One region of the Subdoligranulum sp. APC924/74 genome, then DNA from elsewhere that is predicted to be linked to it. Evidence: predicted binding sites of a transcription regulator. Region 1 holds the regulator's gene; the other holds the start of a gene.
The links. Region 1 encodes Rex, which represses fermentation and respiration genes when NADH is low (regulators of the CRP and FNR family bind a similar motif). Its sites were predicted from a motif close to ATTGTTAANNNNTTAACAAT; they were not measured.
Positions count from the first base shown of each region.

Region 2: a site for Rex is predicted at 1,286-1,305, ahead of fucO (lactaldehyde reductase). Genes of this name have one in related genera too.

Region 1 is NZ_PSQF01000007.1:4,767-8,185, reverse strand. It holds gene C4885_RS03750 (hypothetical protein) at 422-601, shown strand; gene C4885_RS03745 (thymidine kinase) at 816-1,430, opposite strand; gene C4885_RS03740 (redox-sensing transcriptional repressor Rex) at 1,563-2,210, opposite strand; gene C4885_RS03735 (ClpP family protease) at 2,538-3,200, shown strand.
Region 2 is NZ_PSQF01000003.1:83,619-87,037, forward strand. It holds gene sdaAA (L-serine ammonia-lyase, iron-sulfur-dependent, subunit alpha) at 1-292, opposite strand, end outside; gene sdaAB (L-serine ammonia-lyase, iron-sulfur-dependent subunit beta) at 295-981, opposite strand; gene fucO (lactaldehyde reductase) at 1,377-2,525, shown strand; gene C4885_RS02330 (hypothetical protein) at 2,726-3,175, shown strand.

The DNA.
Region 1 (3,419 bases):
ACCGCTTCATTCAACGCTATTATAATAACAAATTGTGAACATCAAAAAAATATCCAAAATAGTGTGCAAATTATAAAAACAAACAAATATTGCTTTAATTAAATGGGCAAAAAATCAGCTCATGTCAAAACATACGAACTAAGAAAAAACAATTTGTACATAGTGCTGAAACGGCTTGACCCTGCATCTAACAAAAATTACGGCAAAATCTTGCATAAAGTGAGGCGATTTGTGCGTATTTGTATATGCTACAAACGGTTACAACGAAATTATAGGGGAAAACGTGTAAAATGCTGAATGAATCACAGAAAACAAACGCACAAATTCGGTAACGCAAAAAATGTACGCAAGCGCACTTCTTTTGCGCATTCGTGCAAAATTTGCAATGGGAAGAAATACAGTATGCTAAAAAATATTCGCGATGGCAAAATATGTGCGAAAAATGGAATGGAAATTGCTGCACATAAAACATATCTTGTATATGCGGCCTTTTGGTGCTCTGAAAATTGTGCCGCAAAGTGTTGGAAACAAAAATGGCACAAAAGCGGTGCTGCAAGGCTGGGCAGCGGCTTTTGTGCCATATATGTTGTCATTTACTTAAGGCAATACCGCATAATTCTAAGTGCCGATACGGCGAGCGAGGTACGGCAGATGCTAAGCCAAAAGCGCAGATAATACTGGATGTCTTATCGAGCATTTTGGCAACGCAGATGCCGTGCCGCAGCTGCCGAAGCGGTGCTTAAGCCGCAAGGCGGGAATTGTGCGGTGTTGCCTTATATAAAAGGGCGGAACACAGATTGAAATAAAAGAATGGATCACTGGTGCGCGGGGTGGCGTTTCAGGAAAGCGCGGTATTCCCGGTACCAGCACTGGGGGCAAAGGCTCTGATACTCTACAGCATCCACTGTGTCAATCGCAACCTGGGCGCCCTCAAACACGAACTCGCCGTTTACCTTGCGGCCGTTGCAGGTGGCTTTGCGGCCGCAGGCACAGATGGTTTTCATCTCCTCGATGGTATGGGCCAGCTCCAGAAGGCGGGTGGAACCGGGAAAGCCGCGGTTCATAAAGTCCGCCCGCAGCCCATAGCAGATGACCGGAATGTTCAGGTCCACCGTGACCAAAAACAGCTGCTCGGCCTGCGCCGGGGTAAAGAACTGGCTTTCGTCACACAGCACACAGGCAGGGGCGCTGCCATGGGCGGCAGTATCGGCCCGGACGATATCCAGGATGTCCATGTCCGGGCTGACCAGCACATCCACCTTGTGGCTGACCCCCAGGCGGGAAACAATATGATCGCCGCCTTTGGTGTCCACGCTGGCTTTCAGAATCAGCACCCGCATGCCGCGTTCGTTATAATTGAAAGCAACCTGCAAAAGCGCCGTGGTTTTGCCGCTGTTCATTGCGCCGTAACGGTAATATAGCTTTGCCATGTTTGGCTCCTTATTAAAATAAAGTAAAAAACAGCATGAAAATCGGGGTGTACCACAGGATCCTGCACCCATGCCAGGGCAGGCGCTGGGGTACACCCCGCCGGAAACAGTCACGTGCTGTGTGCCCGGCTTTTATTCATCATGGCTGCGCAGCCGGTAGCCAAGGCTCATCAGGCTGTCGCCCAAATGGACGTTTTCCACTGTGACCTGCGGATAAACGACCGAAAGATCATAGTGGCTGAAGTTCCAGAAGCCCTGAATACCCAGCCGGACCAGCTCGTCCGAAAGGTCCATGGCGCTCTGGCGCGGCACGCACAGCACGGCGACCACCGGCTTGTGCGCCGCACAGAAGCTTTCCAGCTCGGACAGCGGGCGGATGGTTACGCCGCTGATCTCCTTGCCCTCCAGGGCGGGGTTGATATCAAACGCGGCAATCAGCTTGTAGCCGTTGGTATCGCGGCTGATAAAGCTGGAGACCGCCGTGCCCAGGCGGCCGGCGCCGATCAGCACGGTAGGCAGCAGCTCGCCGTTGCCAAACAGCAGTTTGCCAATCTCGGTAAGCAGCACATCCACCTTGTAGCCGATGCCCTGCTGGCCAAAACCGCCAAAACAGTTGAAATCCTGCCGCACCTGGCTGGCGGTGGTGCCCATCATGCGGGCCAGCTCGCTGGAAGAAATTTTATCACGCCCATCTGCCTGCAGGTTGCTCAAGTAGCGGTAATATTTGGGCAGCCGCTTGATCACGGGTAACGATGCTTTGTTTTGCATTGTTGATGACATAAAGACTAATCTCCCGTTCTCCGGGCAGGGGTAAAGGGAACGCCCTGCCTCTTGTGTGATTCCGATGTAAATTCTAGTAAAAGTATAATCAATCTTGTGCCGATTGTCAATTTTTTATCTAAGTTTTTCCGCGCTTTTTTTGCCCAGTCGCGCCCCTCTGTGCATAAAAAAGCGTACCAGCGGGGCATACTGTCAGGGTATAGCCGGGTTTTGCACTGCCCGGCGCACCGATTTTGTCGGAAGGAAAGGACCCCCGCCATGCCAAACCGTACCCCAAAACAACAGCCCGCCCCCCATGCTGCCAAGGTCGCCAAGGATGTGGAGCGCATGCGGCTGGAACATGACCTGATCACGGACAGCGGCATTGTGCCTGCCACCAAGGGCCGCCATGCCATTTATTGCCTGACGGTGATCGGCACCATTGAGGGCCACAGCCTGGCCCCCGATAACCAGAAAAGCACCAAGTATGAGCATGTGATCCCCCAGCTGGTGGATATTGAGGAGGACCCCGCCATTGAGGGGCTGTTGGTCATCCTGAATACCGTGGGCGGCGATGTGGAAGCCGGGCTCGCTTTGGCGGAGCTGATCTCCGGCGTCAGCAAGCCCAGCGCAACACTGGTGCTGGGCGGCGGGCATTCCATCGGCATCCCGCTGGCGGTTTCGGCCCGCAAAAGCTTTATTGTGCCCACCGCCACCATGACGGTGCATCCGGTGCGCCACTCCGGCATGGTGCTGGGGGTGCCCCAGACCCTGCGCTATTTTGAGCAGATGCAGGAGCGCATCGTCAGCTTTGTGGCGGGGCATTCCGGCATCAGCGCCAAGCGCTTTACCCAGCTGATGCACAATACCGGGGAGCTGGTGATGGATATGGGTACCGTGCTGGGCGGGGAACAGGCTGTGGAAGAGGGGCTGATCGATGCCATCGGCAACCTGGGCGATGCGCTGCGCTACCTGTATGCCGAAATCGACGCCGGGAAAACCGGATATTGAGGGGGCGCTGCCCGCCGGTGGGCGGAAAGGCTTTGATGAAAATAGAAAGAGAAAGGGGTTTTACAAGCGGGCGTTTTCATGCTACAATATACCTTATGCTATAAGGGGCAGTATGCCCCTGCCCAAAACAGCACGGCACAGCCGCCGTGGCGGATGGCAGATAAAATCACTGCGCGGAAAGTCTCTTTATGCGGGGCCGCCGGATGCTGTTTAATGGCC
Region 2 (3,419 bases), on a different contig from region 1:
GGGCTTCGGCCATCACCTGGGCCAGATAGCCGCCGGTCAACAGCTGGCCGCGGGCTTCGGCTTCGGCCACTTTGGCAGCATCGCCGCCCGCAAAGCCGCTGGCGGAACGATCCGCGCCACAGTAGTTATCGCTGGTTTGCACCATCACCTGCCACAGGTGGTGCATTTCGGCCAGGGACTGGGGGCGGGTCAGCCCGCTTTCCAGCAGGTCGCTCTGCAAAATAACGTCCCACAGGGGCTGGTTGTTCTGGCGACTGACGTTCAGCATTGCTTTAACGGAAGAATATGCCATAATCACGCGCCCTCCCTTGTTTCGGTCTGCTGCGCAAGGTTCAGACCGGTCACTTTCACAATGCCCTGCATGCCGCGCAGTTCGGCAATTAAGGTGTCCGGCAGGGGCTGGTCACATTCCAGCACCATTACGGCATAGCCCCCGGCGGTGGAACGGTACAGCTGCATGGTGGCAATGTTGATGCCCCGCTGCGCCAATGCGGTGGTCACTTCGGCCACATGGCCGGGGGTATCCTGATTGTGAACGATCAGGGTGTTGTGGTCGCCGCCAAAGTTGGTGGTAATGCCGTCGATCTGGCAGATGTTGATGCGCCCGCCGCCGATGGAAGCACCCATTACTTCCAGCTTGCGGCCGCTCACCCCTTCCAGCCGCAGCAGGGCGGTGTTGGGGTGGGCACCGCGCAGCACCACGGTGCCGATGGTATAATCCAGCCCGGCCTGCTGCGCCAGGGAAAAGCTGTCCGGGATGCGTTCATCGTCTGGCAGCATGCCCAGCAGCCCGGCCACCAGCGCACGGTCGGTACCGTGGCCGCGGCCTGTGGCGGCAAAGCTGCCATGCAGCAGGATCTCGGCGGTTTTTGGGGTTTCGCCCAACAGGTTGCGCGCTGTAAGCCCAATGCGCACCGCGCCAGCCGTGTGGCTGCTGGAAGGGCCTGTCATCACGGGGCCCAGCACATCAAATAAGCGCATGACGTTATCCCTCCTAGAGTGTACCTGAAAAGTCGAAAATCTGGCCTATTTCTTTGCTTTCAGATACACCTTATAAAAACCGGGCTGCGCGCCGCGGTTTTGGCCTGATAGTTAAAAAGGCGCGGCCAAAAAACAGGTCGCGCCTCATTGCAAAAACAGTATAGCATATCGCGCAGGTGTTTGCAAGTGGGGGACAGCACGGAAGAAATGCCCAAAAACTTTAGAAACTTTTGGGCGGCTTAACAGCAAAGTGGAATTTTCACAATAAAGCGGATACAAAAGCCCAAAGACGGCAGGGTAAAACGATGTTATAATTATAACAAAGGCATGGAACGGGCTGCGTACAGCGCGTGCCCAAGAGCAAACCATGCACAGAAAACGGAGGTAATACCATTATGGCTGACCGCATTGTTTTGAATACGATCTCTTACCATGGCCATGGTGCAATCGAGAACATTGTTCCCGAATTGACCGCCCGCGGCTATAAAAAGGCTTTTGTCTGCTCTGACCCCGACCTGATCAAGTTCGGCGTTACCGGCAAGATCACTGCCCTGCTGGATGCAGCCAGCTTCCCCTATGCTGTTTACAGCGAAATCAAGCCCAACCCCACCATCCAGAACGTGCAGGACGGCGTTGCTGCTTTCAAGGCAGCTGAGGCGGACTGCATCGTGACCATCGGCGGCGGATCCTCCATGGATACTGCAAAGGCTATCGGCATCATCATCAACAACCCCGAATTTGCGGATGTCCGCAGCCTGGAAGGCGTTGCCCCCACCAAAAAGCACGCTGTGTTTACCATTGCCGTACCCACCACCGCCGGTACCGCTGCCGAAGTTACCATCAATTATGTCATCACCGATGTAGAGAAGAAGCGCAAGTTCGTCTGCGTGGATACCAACGATATTCCTGAAATCGCTGTGGTTGACCCCGATATGATGTCCAGCATGCCCAAGGGTCTGACCGCCGCCACTGGTATGGACGCACTGACCCATGCCATTGAAGGCTACATCACCAAGGGCCATTGCACCATCTCTGATATGTTCCACCTGGAAGCCATCAAGCTGATCTCCGAGAACCTGCGCGGCGCTGTGCAGAACACCCCGGAAGGGCGCGAAGGCATGGCTCTGGGTCAGTACATTGCCGGCATGGGTTTCTCCAATGTTGGCCTGGGCATTGTCCACAGCATGGCACACGGTTTGTCTGCTCTGTACGACACCCCGCATGGCGTTGCCTGCGCCATCATCCTGCCCACCGGCCTGGAATACAACAAGAGTGTTGCAGGCGAGCGTTACCGCGCAGTCGGCAAGGCTATGGGCGTGACCGGCATTGACGAGATGAATGATGCCGAAGCCGCTGATGCAACCATCGCAGCCGTCAAGCAGCTGAGCGCCGATGTTGGCATCCCCGCAAACCTGCATGGCATCCTGAAGGAAGAGGACATCCAGTTCCTGGCAGAGTCCGCTTTTGCCGATGCCTGCTGCCCCGGCAACCCGCGTGATACCAGCGTTGAGGAGATCAAGGAACTGTACAAGGGCCTGCTGTGATCTTTCGATGAACTGAATCTATAATTACCGCCCCGCATGCTGTCCACTGCTGCATGCGGGGCGGTTTTTCGTGGCAGAAATATTGAGGGATGCTGCGATTTTAATGTTTCATTGACGAAAACAGCGTGACATGCTATAGTATAACTAACCAAACAAGAACCATGCAGCGGTCAAACAACAAATGAAAGGCAGGGAAGATCGTGAGCCAATTTTGGAACCAGCTGAAAGACCGGGTGCAGGCAAGGGGAGCGCAGGCCAGCAGCACCATTGGCATTATTGGCGGAGCAGATGGCCCAACGGCGGTATTTGTCAGCACGAAGCCCGACAGCTGGCTGGGCACCCTGCTGGGGCTTCTGCCGTGGGGGACGGGAATAATTTCCGCAGGCCTGCTGCTGGGCTGGTGCCATAAGGATAAAAAGCGCCTGCTGCTGCCGATGATCCTTTCTACCGTTGGCTGCGCCGTTGGGGCGGAGCAGGCTGCTGTTCAAGCAGCGGCAGTGTGGCAGGCGGCCAGGCATATGCCGGAGATCCCCATGCCCGGTGCCATGCTGCGCACAGCGGCAGCCAACGCGTTCAGCACCGGGCTGTGGTTCAGCGCGGCCACGCTGGTATGGTCTCTGGCGGTGCTGTTCCGCCGCCGCGCATCCTGAACTGCATCCTTGTGCCGCACCGTATAATAAAAGCCGGAGTATACCCGCAAAACGCTTGTGGAAACACGCCGGCTATTTTTTGAAAAAAGCGTTAGTTACAACTAACATATGTAACGGCTTTAACGGGGCTGCTCATCCCCTTTGCGTTTGTAGAAATAGACGATATTTTCGACGTTTCAGATACACCCTAGATAGGGGGATTATTGAGGTAAATGTTGGGGTAGAGGTGCGTTTAGATAAACCA